Regions from separate parts of the Janthinobacterium sp. GW821-FHT03C10 genome, predicted to be linked through region 3. Evidence: predicted binding sites of a transcription regulator. Region 3 holds the regulator's gene; each other region holds the start of a gene.
What was found. Region 3 encodes FliA, which starts transcription of late flagellar genes. Its sites were predicted from a motif close to CTAAAGTTTNNNNNNNNNNNGCCGNTA; they were not measured.

Region 1 (6,361 bases), on a different contig from region 3:
GCGGTTTTTTATACTGGAGCAGAAATTATGGCTTGCGCGTGACAGTTTCCACCGCCTCTTTCACATCGCCAACCTTCTTCTGCACTTTGCCTTCGACCTGGTTTGCCAGGCCCTTGGCTTGCTGTTCTTCGCTGCCGACGACTTTGCCAGCGGCTTCCTGGATTTTACCGCCAACTTCCTTCAGTTTACCTTCGACTTGATCTTTGTTCATGATGGATCCTCACTGTAGTTGGTACATCTGTTGTCCAGCCCGACAAGGGCCGGTACTGCGGCTCACACGCTGCTTGTTGCGTGTCGATGTGTCCATAGTACGCAGTGGGGATCAAAGGCTCTGTACGGTTCCTAACACAGTGCCAACATCGTCGATCAGGCCGTCAAATCCTTGCGCCACACGGTGGCCAGCCACGGCTGCTGTTCGCGCGGCAAGCCGGGCGGGCGGTAGTACTGTTCGACCAGGCTGAAACCGGCCGCCTGCACGTACGCGGCCCAGCTCGCTTCGTCGTGGTAGCTGCCGTAGCGCGCGCCATTCCAGCCTTCCTGGTTCTGCCCGCGCGGATTCGAGCTGAACAGCACGCCGCCCTCCTTCAGGCATGCGTGCAGGGCGCGCAGCACGCCGGGCAAGGCGGCGCTGGGCACGTGGAACAGCACGGCATTCGCGAACACGCCGTCGAAATGCGCAGCCGGCAGGTCGAGGTCGACGAAATCCTGCTGCCACACGGTGCAGCCGCTGTAGGCGCGCGCCATCTCGACGAAACGGGGGCAGCCATCGACGCCCGTCGCGTGGTGGCCCAGGGCCGTGAACGCTTTCAGGTCGCGGCCGGGGCCGCAGCCCAGGTCGAGGATGGCCAGCGGCGCCGGCTGGCCGATGGCGTTCAGCAGCGCAGCGATGTTCTGGCTGACGTCGTGGTCGCGCGTGCCTTCGAAAAACTGCTCGGCACTGGCATCGTAGTGGGCCAGGGTGCGGCCCGTGATGGCGTGGATGGGGTCTTGCTGGTCGTGCGGCGGGGTCGGTTTCATGGCGGTCCTGTCGATATGTTCCGCCATTTTACGGTGCCGGCGCGTCGGGCGTCCGGCACCGTCCATGATTACCAGACGCGCACGCGCTGTTCCGGCGCCAGGTACAGCTGCTGCCCCGGCTGGACGTCGAAGGCCGGATACCAGGCGTCGAGGTTGCGCACGGTGGCGGCGCGGTATTGCGCCGGCGCATGGCCATCCGTGAGGATTTGCTGGCGCGCCGCCGCTTCGCGCGCCTTGCTGCGCCAGCTGACGCCGTAGCCGATGAAGAACGCGCGGTCCGCGTCCGGCTGCGCCGGCTTGCCCTGCTGCGACAGGGTGAACGCGTCATAGGCGGCCGCCACGCCGGCCAGGTCGGCCAGGTTTTCGCTCAGGGTCAGCTGGCCATTCACGGCCAGGTCGGGGAACGGTTTGTAGGCGGCGAACTGTTCCACCAAGCGCTTCGATGCCGACTGGAAATGCGCCAGGTCGGCCGGCGTCCACCAGTCGCGCAGCTTGCCCTGAGCGTCGAATTGCGCGCCCTGGTCGTCGAAGCTGTGGCTGATCTCGTGGCCGATGGTGGCGCCGATGCCGCCATAGTTGGCCGCATCGGACGCTTGCGGGTCGAAGAATGGCGGCTGCAGGATGGCGGCCGGAAAGTTCAGTGCATTTTGCAGCGGCAAGTTGACGGCATTGACCAGCTGCGCCGGCATGGCCCAGGCCTTGCGGTCGGGCGACTGGCCCAGCTTGGCCAGCTCCTGCCGGTAATGAAACTGTTCCGCCCGCTGCACATTGCCCAACGCATCGCCGCGCACCACGCGCAAGCCCGCATAGTTTTCCCACCGTTCCGGGTAGCCCACGCCCACGTACAGGGTCTTGAGTTTTTCCTGCGCCTGCGCCTTGGTGGCCGGCGCCATCCAGTCCAGCTTGTCGATGCGGCGCGAGAAGGCGGCGACGATATTCGTCACCATGTCTTGCACGCGGGCTTTCGATTCAGGCGGGAAATAGCGTTCCACGTACAGCTTGCCGACGGCGTCGCTGAGGGCCGCATTCGTCGCGGCCAGCGCCCGCTTGCTGCGCGGCGACTGCTGCGGCGTGCCGCTCAGGGCGCTGCCATAGAAGGCGAAGCGCTGATCGGCGGCCGCTTTCGGCAAGACGGTGCTGAAATGGTTGATCGCGTGGAAGGCCAGGAAATCCTTCCAGGTGGCCAGCGGCACGCTCGCCACCAGTGCGGCGCTGCCCGTCATGGCCGTCGGATGCCAGACGATGAAATCCGTCTGCCGGCCCAGCCCTGCCGCTTCGAAGAAGGCTTTCCAGTCGAGTCCCGGCGCCTTGCTGGCGAAGTCGGCGGCGCGCCACGCATTATTGCCCTTGGCGACATCGGCCGAATCCTCGCGGCTGGCGTGACTGGCGGCAATTTGTTGTTCCAGCGCAAACACGCGCGCGGCGCGGGCCGGCGCATCGCGGTAGCCGGCCTGCTGGAGCATGGCGGCGATATGCGCCTGGTAGCCCGCGCGCAAGCCCTGCATGCGCGCGCTGTCGCTCTGGTAGAACGCGCGGTCGGGCAAGCCCAGTCCGCCCTGCAGCAGGTAGGCCACGTTGCGCGTGGTGTCGTTCAAGTCTTGCGCCACCCACAGGCCGAACAGGTTTTCCGTATAAAAATTGGTGGCGTTGAGCGGGTCGACGTCGGCGCGCAGGCTCTCGCCCAGCGCGCGGGCCAGCCCTGCCCGATCGCGTATGCCGTCGATCTTCCTGAGCAGCGGCTTGATCGGCGCCCAGCCTTTCGCTTCGATAGCCGCTTCATCCATCCAGGACCGGTAAAAATCGCTGACCTGGCGCGCCGATGCATCGGCCTGCGGCGCCGCCGCCAAGCCTTCGACGAGGCCGATGATGCGCTCGTTGGTGGCGTTGGCGAGGATGGCGAACGAGCCCCAGCTGCTGCGGTCGGCAGGGATCTCCGTGCTGCGCAGCCAGTCGCCATTCACGTAATCGTAGAAATCATCGCCGGGCAAGACCTGCGCGGCAGCGGGGGCGGCGGCGCTGGCGGCCGCTTGCTGTCCATGCGCCTGGGCAGGAAAACCGGTCAGCGAAACGCCGGCCAGGGCGAGGGCGATGGCAGCCTGGACTGGTGTCCGGGACCAGGGAAAACGCAAACCGTGCATGGCGATCCTTTCGATGTAATAGCCAAAATCATACCCTGAAAACCCTGCCTTTTTGGGCAAAAAACCGTCCCGGAACTTTTTTGCATGCGGACAAAAAAACGGCATATAGTGGCACGACTGCACGCCGTACCGCGCGAACGCCAAGGAGATTGCCATGCAACTGGAAGCGCTGTTCCAGCATCCCCACGCCCTGCCTGCCGCCCCGAAGATCGTCGATGAACTGGTGCGCAGTTTCGACAATCCTGCCATCGCCACCGAAGACATCGCGCGCCAGCTGGGAGCGGACCCGGCCTTGAGCGCCAAGCTGCTGCGGCTGGCCAACTCGGCCTATTACCACGTCTCGCGCAGCATCGGCACGGTGGAAGACGCCGTGCTGATGCTCGGTTTTGTTACCGTGCGCACCCTCGTCATCAGTTCCGGCCTGGTCAGCGGTTTCAAGGGCGTGCCGGGATTGAATTTGCCGCAGTTCTGGCGCTACAGCCTGCACAGCGCCGTATCGGCCCGCTGGATCGCCAGGCAGACGGGCGACAACCAGGACCTGGCCTTCACCATCGGCATGATGCATGCGATCGGACAACTGGTGATCCATGCCGCCATGCCCGAGCAAGCCATGCAGCTCGACAAGATTGCCCCGCCGCTCGACGCGCGCCGCCTCGACGCGGAACGGGTATCGCTGGGCTACGATTTTGCGCAGGTGGGCGCCGAACTGGCGCGCCGCTGGAAATTTCCGCCCGCCTTTGCCGAGGCCATCGCCGCCTTTCCCGCTCCGCTGGCCAAGGCGCCGTTGAACCGCCTGGCCGCCATCATCCACCTGGCCGCCTGGCGCGCGCGCATCGAGGAAAATGCCTTGAGCAATGAAGAAATCATCGCCTGCTATCCCAACGAGGTGGCCGAAGCGCTCGGTTTGCCGCCGTCTGTGCTGGTCGACAGGATGCCGCCGCCGGCCGAACTGAGCGCGGGACTGGAAGAACTCGTCAAATAAATCCACCGCTGCCGGCAACGTCACCCCTGCATCCATGCGGGTTTGCGGACGATGCCGGCGGCCAGCCAGAAAACATCCAAATTATTTTCACTTTTTTTCAAAAACACCCTCAAGTTCCCGTTGGACCCGCCGTTAATCTGGACAAGCGGTAATCCATTCACTAGTTACGGGTGTGCTCATGACCTCCAACGACGTTCTCTCGATGTATGAAAATATTGCAGGAATGACCAATAAAATGGTCGTGGCCGCACGTTCGAGCGACTGGAATGACTTGGATGCCCTGGAAAACCAGTGCGCCAGCGCCGCCAGCGCAACCATGGCGGGCAAGGTACCTGCCCTGGCCGGCGCCTCGCGCCTGCGCAAGATCGACTTGCTCAAGCAAATCCTGGCCAATGACCGCGAAATCCGCGCCATCACGGAACCGTGGATGACGCAGCTGTCGAACGCCATGCCAGGTTCGCGCGCCCGCATGTAAGCCAAGAGGCAGGCAAGTCGCCGCGCCAGAAACGACAAAAGCACCCGAGGGTGCTTTTTTTACGTCTGCCGCCTTGCCAGGGAGCGCCATCTGCGGCGCTCAAAAAGCAAGGTGGGGAATGTGGAAGGCGAGCCCCAGGTATCTCCTGGCGTCGCCTCGCTGCCGGTTGCATCCGGCGTTCGCGAGCACATCGTCGGCATCGCAAACCGCTTCCAGACCCAGGCGTTTATGCAACGCTACACCTGGTTTGCCGCGCCACACTATCGTTGGTGACTGCGCCAGGCTGGGGCTGTTTTGTCGTAGAGCAAGTCCACTGAATTAATCATATCACCATCTTTAAAAAATAGGCAACACGATAGACGTACATTTTCTGTCTTTTTTGAATATCTTTTTTTATATCAATTTTTAGCACGGCCCCGCACACAATTTAACGCGAGAACGGCTCCGCTTCCGGCTCGGCCGCCCCTTCCTCCACCGCCTCCGTCAACACGGGCACCTCCTTCTTCCTGCGGCCGAACGGCTTGCGCAGCAAGACCCAGTATTTCGACGGCGCGCCCGGCTCCACCGCTTGCCTGCGCTTGCGCACGGCATACACGATGAGCGCCGTCAGCAGCAGGAAGAGCACAGTGCCGATACCGAGCCACAGCAAGCCGTTGCCGCCCGATTTCTTTTCCTTGTCGGCTGCAGGCGCCGCGTGCAGGGGTTTGGGTTTGGCATGGGGCGCTTCCGCCACGGCTGGCGCGGCAGCGGGCGGCACGGCGGGCGTGGCGGCGGCAGGCAGGGCCAACGCCTGCTGCAAGACGCCGATCTTGCCTTCCAGCTCGCCGAGCTTTTCATTCAGGGCCGTATTTTTCTCGTCCAGCGCCAGGCATGCCGCCGCCTGCCCCGCATCCGCCTGCGGCGCACAGGCGGCCACGGGCGCCGTGGCGCGGCGCAATGGCGGCGGGCGCAGCGCAGCGGCGGCCGGCTTCGGCGCGGCGGGCGGCGCCACGAACACGCTGGCCGGGCGCACCATGCCCTCGGCCCGCGCGCGGGCCGCCAGGACGGCGGCGTCGGGCGGCGGGATGGGTACGGCGCGCGGCGGTGGCAACGGCGCAGGCGCGGGCGCAGGAACGGCTGGCCTGGCCGGCGCACTGGCGGCGGGCGGCGCCGGCGTCAGCCACAAGGTGCCCAGGCGCACGATGGCGCCATTGCCATTGCCCAGCAATAAATACAGGTGCACATGACCCGCCTGGATCGCTTGCCGCGTGGCCACGCGCACATAGTGGCGTCCACCGCGCTCAAACGGGCTGATCGTCAAGGTTTGCAGCGCCGGGTCCATGCCGATGCCGCCGCCCCGGTACACATCGGGCGAGGCCAGGCGCACGGCCACGCCGTTGACCTCATCGGGCGCCAGAGCCGTCAGTTCGAGCTCGGCCAGCAGAGGCTGGCCCACGTGGGACTGCACCGCCAGCTCGCCCAGTTCGGCCGCCATAACGGGCGGCAAGGCCAGGCTGGTGGCGGCGCACGCGATCAGGGACCAACGGGGAAGGATGCTGCTCTGCATGAACTGATCGCTTTGATAACAGGATAAATAATGGGGACTCGCCTGTCTTTAACGGCAGGAAATCGCAAAAATATAGATGGGTCAGGGCAAAAATGATGCAATACAGCATCATCCTGTGTCTTTTTGACGTCTGGAGTACACTCGATCCACCTCCATCGATGAAAGGGATGCCATGAGCAGCAGAATCGAACGCGACAGTTTCG
Region 2 (6,361 bases), on a different contig from region 3:
TGCAGCTGCGTTTTACGCGCGAAGTGGAAACGCAGGTCTACCGCAGCCTGCCGCACCATATCGGCGGCCTCGTCAAGGATGGTTTGCCGGTGCCCATCGGCTTTATCGGCGGCACGGAATCGGTGGAATGCCGCCAGGCGGGCTTGACGGCCACGCGCAAGCTGGTCGGCAAGTTTTTCCGCCAAGTGCCGGGCGGCCATCTATTTCCCATGGAAAACCCGGAACTGACGGCGCAAGTGGTGCGCGAGATGATCACGGCATTGTTGGCGAAACAATAGCCTTCCGCCAAGGATTTTCAGGGGATGGGGGCCAACAGCGGCGGATTTTCGCGTAAAATCCTGCCATTCGGGCCGCGCCTGCACCTGGCGCGCCGCCCCAGCCATTCGATATTCTAGAAAGATACCCCTGCGATGACGATTAAAAGCGATAAATGGATACGCCGCATGGCGGAAACAACGGGCATGATCGAGCCGTTCGAACCGGGCCAGGTCAAGGAACGCGACGGCAACCGCATCGTTTCCTACGGCACTTCCAGCTATGGCTATGACATCCGCTGCGCCGACGAGTTCAAGTTGTTTACCAACATTAACACCACCATCGTCGACCCCAAGGATTTTGACGCGAATAACTTCGTCGACGTATCGGGCAAGGGCTATTGCATCATCCCGCCGAATTCGTTCGCGCTGGCCCGTACCGTGGAATATTTCCGCATTCCCCGCAACGTCTTGACGATTTGCCTGGGCAAGAGCACGTATGCACGTTGCGGCATCATCGTCAACGTCACCCCGTTCGAACCGGAATGGGAAGGCTATGTGACCCTGGAGTTTTCGAATACGACACCGTTGCCAGCGAAAATCTATGCCAACGAAGGCGTGGCGCAAGTGCTGTTCTTCGAATCCGACGAAGTGTGCGAAACCTCGTACAAGGACCGCGGCGGCAAGTACCAGGGCCAGGTGGGCGTGACCCTGCCGAAGACCTGATGATTGCTTGAACGGGCGGGGCGCCAGTCCTGCTCTAACATTGTTTCAGCAGCCACGCCTTCAGCGCCGTTGACGGCTGGTACAGGGGAACATGGCCGCGCAGCAAGATTTGCGCGCTGCGCCGGTAGGCCGCGCCGTCGATGGCGATGGTGCCCGTCGCCCCGTCCTGGCGCGCCACGATGGTGGTATCCAGGATGCCGGCCGGGTTGGCTATGCCCAGTTCAATCTCCGTATCGGTCTGCCCGACAGGCGGCACGCCGCTTGCCAGCGCATGCGCCACCGTGCCCGGTATCAGGCAGGCGGCCGCCAGGCAGCAGCCGCCCGAAACGGCCAGCGAGGCGTGGCCCGATTGCGGCGTGAAGTAACGCACCGCAATATTTCCCTCTCCCACGGCTGGTCCCACGATGCAGAACTTGGGGATGGTTTCGCTGCGTTCCAGCTCTTCCAAGGTCATCAACCGGCCATCGCGCTTGCGCAAGCCCATCAGCAGTCCCGCCGCGCTCCACACCTGGCGGATCGCCTGCATGAACGCGGTATCCGCTTCCAGTTCCGCGATGGACTCGCGCGCCGTCTTGCCGAACTGGCTCGCCAGCGCGATGACCATGGGCACGGCCACGTCCACGCACGAGACCGCATAGCCGTGCACCACATCCTGCGCATTGCCTGTTGGTAGTAATTTGCCCGTCTTGGCGCCGGCCGGCTGCCGCAGGAACAGGTCCACGCGGGGGAAGCTGCCGGTCACGCCAGGAATGCTGGCGGCCGTAAAGCTGCCATCGAGTTCGCGCGCCATGCGCGAGGTGGTGATGACGCCCGTGTTGGTGTTGCGGATATCGACGTCGTGCGCGCCGATGGCCAGGGCCTCGATCACGCCGCTGTCCAGTCCCCACAGTTGCAGCGCGGACGACATATTGCCGCAGTTCACGCTCCAGTCGATATCGCCGTGCTCGCCCGCCAGCTGCGCCAGGGTGCTGACCAGGCGCGGCTGGCCCGCATGCTGTTCCACCCCGGCGAGGAAGACCTTGTTGCTGGTGGGCGCGCCCCGTCCCAGGCCCGTGATTTGCCGGTTGCCCGGCTGCCGGCCGGACTGGGGCGCACCCATCAGGTGGCGCAGCAATTCCTCGCGCAGCGTCTGTTCGGCCGGCACGGAAGCTGCATGCAAGACCAGGCCCGTCGATGTGCCGCCGCGCATGTGGTGGACAGGAAACTCGATCATGCCGCAGCGCAGGCGGGGCACGAGGTCGGGCAGGGCGGGCAGCAGGGGCGTCATCATCATGGATCGTGGTCAAGGCAGGAAGCGCCAGTGTGCCAGTTTTTCTTGCTGGTGTGCAATCGGATGGTGTGCGCGGCGTCTTTACATGCCTTTACCCGCCTTTACACTTGCCGCCCTGTATTGAGTACCTTGCGCGCCGATAATAAGGTATTGAATGATCAAGGAGGCAGTATGGTAGCGGCAATCGGTTCCGGCAGCGCAGTCAGCGTGGCCAGTGGCGCCAGTGTGGGCAGCAGTGCGCAGATCGCGGCGCTGCAAAAGCAGATCACGGCGGCGCAAAAGCAGTTGACGGAGTCGCAGAAGGGCGAGCAGACGGAGGCGTCGCAAAAGCTGCAGCAGCAGCTGGCGCAGCAAATCCAGGCCTTGCAGGCGCAAATTGCTCAGTTGCAAGCGGCGGCCGCGCAGCAGGCGGCGCAAGACGATTCTCAGGCGGCCAGCAGCGCCGAGTCGGCGTCCAGTCCCGCCAGGTCAAGCGCGTCGACCCTGGGTAGCATCATCGATACCCAGGCGTAGGCAGGTCGCCGGCAATTCCCGTCGGCAGGCTCGCGGCAGCTCAGCCTGGCGTTTTGACGGGCAACAACATTTCCACGCACAGCCCGCCACCGCTGCGCAAGCTGGCGCCGATGCGGCCGCCATGGGCGCCGATGACGTGCTGGGCGATGGCCAGGCCCAGGCCGTGGCCGTCCGTGCTGTGCTGGGTGTTGCTGGCGCGGAAGAAGGGTTCAAAAATGCTGGCCAGGTCGGCGCTGGCCACGCCGGGGCCCCGGTCCAGCACGGCGATGCGCAGCAGATCCTGCCTGCCGTCATGCAGGCGCGACAGCTTTACTTCCACCGTGCCGCCATCGGGACTATGCTTGACGGCATTGCGCACCACGTTCTCCACGGCGCGCGCCAGCAGTTCGGGCCGGCCCGTGACAGCGGCGTCGGCGCTGGCTGCGTCGCCCTCCAGGCCGATGTCCACCTGGCGCGCCTTCGCTTCGTAGCGGGCGTCTTCCAGAATGTCGTGCAGCAGCTCGGCAATGTCGACGTCTTCGCTGAGCGGGGAGCCGGCACCGGCTTCCAGCCGCGACAGGGTCAGCAGCTCGCCGATCAGCTTGTCCATGCGTTCGCTTTCGCGTTCGATGCGCTGCATCGAGGCGTCCATCTTGTCCGGCTGCTGGTGCGCCAGACCGATGGCGGCCTGCAGGCGCGCCAGCGGCGAGCGCAGTTCGTGCGAGACGTCATGCAGCAAGCGCGTCTGGCTCTCCATGAGATGGCGCAAACGGCCCGTCATGCGGTCGAAATCGCGGCCCAGGTCCGTCAACTCGTCGCCGCGCTTGCCGCTGGCGTGAAAACGGGGCGCCAGGTTGCCGTGCGAGGCGGCCTCGAACGCCTGCCGCAGGTCGCGGATGGGGCGCGCAAAATACCAGGCCAGCAAGAAGGCGAACAGCAGGCTGGCGGCGATGGCGGCGCCGAGGGGAATGAAGGTGCGGTAGGGACTGTCCATGCGCGGGCCGGGCGGCATGCCGCGGCCGAATTCGCCGCGTGGCGGCGCAGTGCCCGCTTCGCTGGGCCGTGGACCGGGTCCCATGGCGCGCGGGCCGCTCAGGGTGACGGCATTGAGGGTGTCGCGCGCGGCGCCTGCCTCGGCATTGCGGAAGCGTTCGGACGAGGGCAGGAACAGCAGATAGCGCTGGCCGTCGCTGCCGGTGACCGTGCGCACGACGGGATGGGGCTGGCTCTGCTCCAGCATGGCGCGCGCCTTGCTCAGCATGGCGGGATGCACCGCGCGGCCCATCAGTTCGTGTCCGCGCGCATCGACGGCAAACACGCGCATGCGCTCGAGCTTGCCCAGAAATTGCCGCAAGGCCTCGCTGCCGCCCGCTTCCAGGGTGGCGCTGGCGGCCTCGATGATCATTTGCGCGGGTGGACTGGTGTCGATGTCGAGCGCCCGCTCCTGCTGCGCCGCCCGGTTTTTCAGCCAGAACGTGCCGCCGATGCCGATGGTGGCCGTCACCTGCGCCAGCATGATGCACAGAAAGAACTTCCAGAACAGGCGCCCCACGCTTACTCCTTGATCAGCTGGTAGCCGAGACGGTACACGGTCTGCAGGCAGGAGCGGCCGTCGGCCAGGGTGCCCAGTTTGCGGCGCAGGCTGCTCAAGTGCACGTCGATATTGCGGTCGAAGCGGGCCATGGGCCGGCCCAGGCCCAGTTCGGACAGTTGATTCTTGCTCACGGGCTTGCCGGCATGGCGCACCAGCACTTCCAGCAGGTTGAATTCCGTGCTCGTCAGCTCCAGGTGCGTGCCGGCCCAGGAAACGCGGCGCTGTTCCGGCCACATCGTCAATTGCCCCACGGTCAGCGGCGCCATGCCCGAGTTGTCGTGCGGCGCCGCCTGCGAACGGCGCAGGATGGCGCGGATGCGCGCCGTCAGCTCGCGCGGCGTGCACGGTTTCGTGACGTAATCGTCGGCGCCCAGCTCCAGCCCCACGATGCGGTCCGTGTCGTCGCCGCGCGCCGTCAGCATCAGGATGGGCAGGTTGCTGCCGGCGCGGATGCGGCGCAGGGTTTCCAGGCCATTCATGCGCGGCATCATGACGTCGAGGATGGCGATGGCGTACAGGCCCGTCAGCGCTTCGGCCGCGCCGCTTTCGCCGTCATGCACGGCGCGGGCGTCAAAACCTTCCTGCGTCAGGTATTCCTGGAACATGCCGACCAGTTCCACGTCGTCATCGATTAACAAAACCTTGCTCATGCCTGTGCTTTTTCGGGTGAATATCGCCCGATGATAGCAGTCAACAGGGGCGCTTCAGGGCCCTTTTACCCGCTTTTACATACGTCCGCTTACATTTGCGCAGCTTCCTTTACACGCTTTTACGCGGCCCTAACGTTGCTTTACACGCCAGACGCCGACAATCAGGGCTGGTCGCCACGAAAGGAAAGCCCGATGAAACACCTGAGTATTGTCCTGTCCCTGTTGCTGCTGTCCGCCTGCAGCATGCCGCTGGTCGCCCTGGCCCAGCAGGAATTCGCACCGGACGGCCCGCCGCCGCGCGCCATGCCGGGGCCGCCGCCGTTCCTGCACGGCATCGCGCTGAGCGAAGCGCAGCAGGACAAGGTCTTCGCCGCCACCTACGCCCAGGCACCCTTGCTGCGGGAACAGGAAAAGATCGCCTTCCAGGCCCATGCGCAGCTGCGCGCGCTGGCCGCATCCGATGCCTACGACGATGCGAAGGCCAGCGCGCTGGCCAGCACGGCGGCGCAAGCCATGGCGTCGATCAGCTTGCAGCAGGCGCGGCTGGAGCAGCAATTGCTGGCCGTGCTGACGCCGGAACAGCGCAAGCAGGCGCGGCAGCGGCGCGACAGCCGCCAGGGTCCGCGCGACCTCCAGCGCTCCGAGTAAGCGGCAGGCGCGAACACAGGGAGAGTCAGCATGCGCATCCATGCCTTGCGTCCGGGCAGCAGCTTGCAGGCGCTCTCGCGCCATGCGACACAGGCGCTGTTCCTGTGCGCCAGCCTGAGCCCCGCCTTGGCGGGCTTGCCCCACTTGATGGAGTATGTATGGAATTACATGATCACGGTCTGGCATCCGACCTCGAAATGATGCGGCAGGCGGCCGAGCGGCGGCAAGTCCTGCGCTGGCTGCTGGCCGGCGCCGCCACCTTGCCTTTGATGAGCTGCGGCGGCGGGTCGGACCCCAGCGGCGCGGTCGCAGGCAGCGGTGCCGCTGCGGGCGCGACACCCAGCACGGGCGCCTGCACGGTGATTCCCGAGGAAACGGGCGGGCCGTATCCGGCCGACGGCACGAACACGCATGGCGGCAGCATCATCAACGTGCTGAACCAGTCGGGCGTGGTGCGCAGCGATATCCGCGCCAGTTTCAACGGCGCCACGGGCGTGGCGGCGGGCGTGCCGCTCACCATCAAATTGCAGCTGCTCAATGCCAGCGGCGGCTGCGCCAGCCTGGCTGGCTATGCCGTCTACCTGTGGCATTGCGACCGCGAAGGCCTGTATTCGCTGTATTCGAGCGGCGTGACGGCGCAAAATTACCTGCGCGGCGTGCAGGAAACGGATAGCGCCGGCAACCTTTCCTTTACGACCATCTTTCCCGGCTGTTACGCGGGGCGCAT
Region 3 (6,361 bases):
AGCTGGGCGATGGCTTGCCGCTTCCACGCCTGCACCAGCGGGTCGTCTGGACGGTTGCGCAGCGCGCTGCGGTCGCCAAACGGGCCTTCCGACAGGAACAGGGTGGCCGCGCCCGGCACGCCCGCCTTCGCGGCCGTGGCCAGATAGCCCAAGCGGTCCTCGCGCTGGCGCTGCGTCAGGCCCGCGCACAGCTGCCGCTGGCCGGCTTTTTCTTCCGCCGTCATCTCGCGTCCCAGCTCGAATTCCAGCCCCGGCAACCGGCCATCTTTCTCAAAAGAAATACAGTCATCGAGCAGATTGTAGGCCGCATACGCGTCTTCCGGCTTGCCGCTGGCGCCCAGGCGCGCAAGCTGCTGCGCGAGCGTCACGGGAACGGGCGCGGCACCGGCGGCCGGGGCGGCATCGATATTCAGATACGATGCCAGGCTGCGTCCCGGCGGCGCGCCGGCGGCAGCGGTGGCAGCAGCGTCCGGCGTGCCGCCGTCGGGCGCGGGCCAGTACACGAGCGCCAGCACTGCCACGATGGCAGCGGCGATGGCGATGCCGGTCAGTTTGCTGTTCATAGGAGGTGGCACATAAAAGGAAACGCACGTTACCACAGGCGCGCGGCACAGTGCCGCACGCACGCGCCCCGGCTAGCCGCCGGCCTTTTTCGGCTGGTGGCCCAGCTTCACCAGCGCGGCCAGGATGGCGTCCACATGGTCACCCTGCACTTCGACCACGCCATCCTTGACCGTGCCGCCCGAGCCGCACTGCGTGCGCAACTGCTTGCCCAGCAGGGCCAGGGCGATGGCGTCCAGCGGCAAGCCCTTGACCACGGTGACGCTCTTGCCGCCGCGCCCCTTGGTCTGGCGCGACACGCGCACCACGCCGTCGCCCGCCGGCACCGCCTTCGATTGCGCCTTGCATGCGCATTGCGCCAGCGGCAGGCGGCAGGCGGGACACATGCGGCCCGTTTCGGTAGAGTAGACGAGACCGCCCTGGGAACTGCTTTTCATAATGAGGTGATAAAAAGGAAGAAGGCGCGATTGTACCAAGCGCAGGGAGGGCGAGTGCAGGATCAAGCCCGCTCCCGCCCCGCCCGGTGGCGCGCCGGCTGACGTCTAACGCAAGGTCACGAACACGGGATTCGAATAGAACCACAGGCTGCGGTAATTGCGGTCGTTGATGTCGTTAAAACGCTGGGTGCTGTCCGTCGTGCCCGTGCGCTGGTCGGCCAGCGGCTCGCCGCCCTGCGTCAGGCCGGCGACATCGGTGCCCAGATTGGTGCCGCGCAGGCGGAAATACTGGTTCTTCGCCGCCGTCGTTTCGTAGCTCACGCTGGCGTAGCCGTCGGCCCCGATTTTCCAGTCCGCGCTGGTGAAGCGCTTGAGCACGCGCGTGCTGGCATTGCCGGCAACATTGTAGGCCGGCGTGCCCGCCACCGCCTTCGCGCCCACATCGCCGACGATCAGGTCGACATGGTCGACCACGGGCTTGACGTTGGCGGCCACGCCGCTGTCGACGGGCTTTTCGTAGTTGTTTTTGGCCGGGCTCTTGAAGCGGATGGTGATCGTGACTTTCTCGCCGCTGGCGACCTTCAGCTCGCCGCCCATCTCCTTGCGGTCGTCCTTGCTGGCCAGGTTGAAATCAAGCGCATTGATCAGGTCGCCATAAGTGGAGAACATCTTGCCCGAACGCAAGCCGGCCAGCAAGTCCTTCGCCAGCGGCGCGCCCTGCGCGCTGTTGAACACGTAGTTCTTCGCATACTCGCCGGGGAAATAACCGCTGCTGTTGCCGCCGACAATCTTGAAGTGCGTATCCGAATCGGTCAGGTTCCAGATGCGGCGCCCCTCGCCCAGCAGCGCATCCCATGGCCCGCCCAGCTTGGCCACCACGTAGTCGACGCCGCCATACACGCGCAGCGGCGCATTCTCGTCCGTGTAGGCGGCCGTGTAGCCGCCCCGGTCCGGTTCCATCTGGTTGCCGACCATGCCCTCGATGGCGAACATGATGTTCGGCGCGGCATCGTTGAAGGCGCGCAAGTCGGCGATGCTGTAGCTGCCCTTGTTGCGCGACGGATGGTTGATGACGGCGTAGCTGGTTTCCGGGTAATTCTGTTTCAGCCAGTTGATCGCTTGCAGCGCATCGGCAGCCGTCTTGTTGTAGCGGGTGTCGCCGTATTTCGCTTTCCATGCCGCGACGTCGGCGGCGTCGAACATGGCCGCGTCGCGCGTGGTAAACAGGTATTCGAACTCCTTCATGCCCCGCGTGCTGGCGGTCAGTTTGTCCGCCCCTTCGAACAGGCCGATGCCGACGTGGTCGTGGGTCGGCATGTCCCACTCGAAGCCCGAGAAGATCAGCTTGTCGGCGTAGCTGCCGCCCGCCTGCAAAGCCTGCACGCGCGGGATTTCATAGCGCCCGGCGCCGATGGACATGGGAATCGGCGCCGCCAGCGGCGCGCCCAGCGCGTCGCGCGTGGAGACGCGCAAATGGTTTGACAGCGCCATCCAGTCGAGTCCATACGTGGCAAAGGCCTTGGCCAGCACCTTGTCCAAGGTCTGGCTGACATCGGCGTCGGCCGATTGGGTCGTGTGGGTGTGCAGGTCGCCGGCGATCCAGCGGCCGGCGGGGAGCGGCGGCACGCTGCCGGCCGGGTTGCTGTCGCCGCCGCAGGCAGCAACACTCAACACGATGACGATGGCCGAAGCAAGCAATGTTCTGGAGTAAGACATGGGATGGACCTGGAAGCTGAAAAGAAGGGCGTCAGCCTAGCATTCCAGTATGACCAGCAAATGACATGCCCCACGCCCTGCCGGCCCGAAAAACCCGTCCTAGTTGGCCGGCGGCGGCGTCGGCACTTCCGTCACCGTCTCGGGGATGCCGGACAAGATCGTCACGGCCACGCGGCGGTTGCGCGCCCGTCCTTCCGGCGTGGCGTTCGGCGCCACGGGGATGTTGTCGGCGTGGCCCACGGCCGTCAGGCGCGAAGCCTGCACGCCGCTGGCGATGAACAGGCGCACCACGGCGCTGGCGCGGGCGGCCGACAATTCCCAGTTCGAGGCAAAGGTCGAATTGCTGATCGGCTGGACGTCCGTATGCCCTTCCACCTGCACATCGTGCGTGTCGTCCTTGAGCAGCACGGCGACGGCGCGCAGGGCCTGGTCCGATTCCGCCGTCAGGCGCGCCGCGCCCGGGTCGAACAGCACGCTGGCATTGATTTCCACGCTGACGCCGCGGCTCGTCTGCGTCACGCGGACCTTGCCTTCCTTCACCAGCGGCGCCAGGGTGGATGTGAGGTCCTGCGCCAGGCGCGTCATGTGTTCGCGCTCGCGGCGGATGGCTTCCGTGCGGCGCTTCAGGGCGGGGTTCGGCAGCGGGATCGCCTGCGGCGCTTCCATGATGATGGGCGGCGCGCCCTTTTCCAGGCTGAAGGCCTGGCCGATGGCGTTCTGGAAGACGCGGTATTTGCCTTCATTGACTTGCGAGATCGCATACATGACGACGAAAAACGCGAACAGCAAAGTGATGAAGTCGGCATACGAGATCAGCCAGCGGTCCTGGTTGTCCGGTTCCTCGTCATACTTCCTGCGCGCGCGCCGCATCATGCTCAGTGCTCGCTCAGTGCTCGTGAAGCAGGCTGGAGACGCGCTCTTCGATGATGCGCGTATGGTCGCCCGTGGCGATGTCGTACAGCACGGCGGCCGTGATTTCATACTGCACCACGCGGCGCGAGACGATGGCCTTGAGTTTATTGGCCACCGGCAGGAACAGCAGATTGGCCAGGCCGACGCCATAAATCGTCGAGACAAACGCGACGGCGATGCCGCTGCCCAGTTTGCTCGGGTCGGTAAGGTTTTCCATCACGTGGATCAAGCCCAGCACGGCGCCCAGGATGCCGATGGTGGGCGAATAGCCGGCCGCCGATTCCCACACCTTGACGGCCTGGCGCTCGGCCAGTTCGTAGGCGGAGATTTCCACGTCGAGCAGCTGGCGCAGCTTGTCGGGCGCGATGCCGTCGACGATCATGCGCAAGCCCTTGGCGTTGAAGCGGTCGGCCGTGTTTTCCATCAGGCGCTCGAGCGCCAGCGGGCCGTCGCGGCGCGCCGTCAGGCTCCATTGCCCGATGTCGCGCGCCAGCGCGGCGCGCGTGTCGGCCGGCGGCAGGAAGACCCAGCGCAGCATTTCCAGCCCGCGGACAAAAGTGCGCAGCCGCGTCTGCAGCAGCACGGCGCCGAAGGTGCCGATGATGACGATGGCGAAGGCAGCCGGCTGCAGCAGGGAGGCCATCTTGCCGCCTTCCAGTGCCTGGCCGACCAAGAGGCCCGCCAGCGCCAGCGCCAGCCCGATTACGCTGGACCAGTCCACGCCTGCTCCCTCAAGGTTGCGCGCAGGCGCGCGACGGCCTGGGTATGCAGCTGCGAGACGCGTGATTCGGACACGCCCATCACCGCGCCGATCTCCTTCAGGTTCAGCTCTTCTTCGTAATACAGGCCCATGAGTATTTTCTCGCGTGGCGGCAGCGCGTCGATGGCATCGATCACGGATTGCCGGAAATCGGTATCGAGCAGGGAACGCAAGGGGTCGCTGTCCTCGTCCACGCAGTGGCGGTCGAGGAAGCTGTCATTGCCGTCCGGGTCATGAAAGTCTTCGTAGTACACCAACTGGTGGCCGCCGCCGTCGCCCAGCATTTCCTGGTAGTCGGCCAGCGACATTTTCAGCAGCTTGGCCACTTCCGACTCGGTCGGCGGATGGCCGAGGCGCTGCTGCAAGGTGCTCATCGCCTCTTCGATCTTGCGCATGTTCTGGCGCATGCTGCGCGGCAGCCAGTCGCTGGTGCGCAATTCGTCGAGCATGGCGCCGCGGATGCGCAGCACGGCATACGTCTCGAACTGCGCGCCATGCGTCTCTTCATAGCGGCTAATGGCATCGAGCAGGCCGATCATGCCGGCCTGGATCAGGTCATCGACCTCGACCGAAGGCGGCAATTTCGCCTTCATATGGTGCGCCAGACGCTTCACCAGCGGAATGTGCTCCGTCAGCAAATAGTCCTTGTTCGATTTCCCTTTGACCGTGTACATAGGCTGCTTATTGTTTTCTCGTCTTATCTGGTGCTACGGTTGGTGTCAGGCGCTGAACTGGTGCGGGCTCCCCGTCTGGTACAAGGTGCCGCCAAGCACCGGCGCCGCCGAACGGGCCAGCCGCTCGGCCAGTCCGCGAAACGCCACCGAGGCGCCCGCCAGCGGAAACGCATCGACCACGCTGCGGCCCAGGCGCGCCGCGCGGTGCAGATATTCATCGGCAGGCACCGAACCCATCGAGGTCAGCTTCACGGCCAGGTAGCGGCTCGCCGCCTGCGCCATATTATCGTATACCACTTTTGCCTCGGATTCGGAAGCGCCGGTGACGAGAATGCCGAACGGCCGGCGTCCCAGTTCCTGGCTCAGGCGCTTGATCAGGCAGTACGCGGCCTTGATCGAGGTGGCGCTGGTCGACACTTGCACCACGATATCCGACGAAGCCATCAAGGGCACGGGGAAGCAATCGCCCTCGTCTGCCACGACGCCGTCGACCAGCACGATGCCGCTCTGGCGCGCCAGCACCTCGAAGGTCTTGCCCAGCCGGCGCAGTTCGTCCTCGCCCGCATAGTCCATGCTGTCCATCAGGTGGTTGCGCGCGCCCAGGCTGGCCACGCCGAAGCCTTGCGGCACCTGGTGGATGACCTGGTTCAAGCCGCACTGCTGGCGCGCCACGTCGCGCAGGCTGGCGCCGTGGGCCAATCCCAGACGCGCAGCGACGCCATCGCCGCCGCTGGCGTCGAGCAGCAGCACGTCATTGCCGCCGTAGACGAGCGAAGCGCCCAGGTTGACCAGCATGGCGCCCTTGTCGTCCTGCGGCGTGGCCGAGAGGAACGTCATGACGCGCGGCTGCGGGCCGGCCAGCATGCGGCGCAAGCCCTCGGCCTGGTCGAAATCGAAATTAGCCAAGGTGCACCCCGCGCGCTTCGTGGTTGCGGGCGGCCGCCTGCGCCATCAGCAGCGGCAGTTCGGCATCGGAAAACTGCGTCGCCGCCGCATCGCGCTTGAGCTTGAAGGCGCGGTCGATCAGGTAGCCGCGGTCGGCCAGGTACAGGTCTTCCGGCACGCGCTGGCCGTTCGACACATAAAACAGGTTCAGCTTCTGGCGGATCACCACGTCGAGCACATTGCCGATCGAGGCCGCTTCATCGAGCTTGGTCATGATGCAGCCGGCCAGGCCGCTGCCCTGGTAGGCGCGCACCACTTCGTTCAGCGTTTCCTGCGTCGCCGTGGAGTTCAGGCACAGCAAACGCTTGACGTCGGCGCCGGCGCCCGACAGCATGGCCACCTGCTCCGTCACCATC

Region 1: AC07VH_RS15860 (flagellar protein FliT) is a predicted target of FliA. The motif match lies at 4,246-4,272, and genes of this name have one in related genera.
Region 2: AC07VH_RS04635 (FlxA-like family protein) is a predicted target of FliA. The motif match lies at 2,366-2,392, and genes of this name have one in related genera.

The regions. Positions count from the first base shown of each region.
Region 1 covers NZ_JBWKUN010000004.1:359,404-365,764, reverse strand. The annotation lists gene AC07VH_RS15880 (CsbD family protein) at 26-211, opposite strand; gene AC07VH_RS15875 (class I SAM-dependent methyltransferase) at 367-1,017, opposite strand; gene AC07VH_RS15870 (M13 family metallopeptidase) at 1,086-3,155, opposite strand; gene AC07VH_RS15865 (HDOD domain-containing protein) at 3,310-4,137, shown strand; gene AC07VH_RS15860 (flagellar protein FliT) at 4,316-4,612, shown strand; gene AC07VH_RS15855 (type IV pilus assembly protein FimV) at 5,040-6,158, opposite strand; gene fumC (class II fumarate hydratase) at 6,331-6,361, shown strand, end outside.
Region 2 covers NZ_JBWKUN010000001.1:1,076,015-1,082,375, reverse strand. The annotation lists gene AC07VH_RS04650 (alpha/beta fold hydrolase) at 1-278, shown strand, start outside; gene dcd (dCTP deaminase) at 411-980, shown strand; gene AC07VH_RS04640 (PrpF domain-containing protein) at 1,015-2,253, opposite strand; gene AC07VH_RS04635 (FlxA-like family protein) at 2,422-2,763, shown strand; gene AC07VH_RS04630 (sensor histidine kinase) at 2,804-4,294, opposite strand; gene AC07VH_RS04625 (response regulator transcription factor) at 4,297-4,986, opposite strand; gene AC07VH_RS04620 (Spy/CpxP family protein refolding chaperone) at 5,179-5,634, shown strand; gene AC07VH_RS04615 (hypothetical protein) at 5,665-5,835, shown strand; gene AC07VH_RS04610 (dioxygenase family protein) at 5,793-6,361, shown strand, end outside.
Region 3 covers NZ_JBWKUN010000007.1:284,640-291,000, forward strand. The annotation lists gene AC07VH_RS23315 (hypothetical protein) at 1-563, opposite strand, end outside; gene AC07VH_RS23320 (translation initiation factor Sui1) at 636-998, opposite strand; gene AC07VH_RS23325 (CehA/McbA family metallohydrolase domain-containing protein) at 1,104-2,714, opposite strand; gene motD (flagellar motor protein MotD) at 2,814-3,584, opposite strand; gene AC07VH_RS23335 (flagellar motor protein) at 3,601-4,347, opposite strand; gene AC07VH_RS23340 (RNA polymerase sigma factor FliA) at 4,329-5,060, opposite strand; gene AC07VH_RS23345 (MinD/ParA family ATP-binding protein) at 5,106-5,966, opposite strand; gene flhF (flagellar biosynthesis GTPase FlhF) at 5,959-6,361, opposite strand, start outside.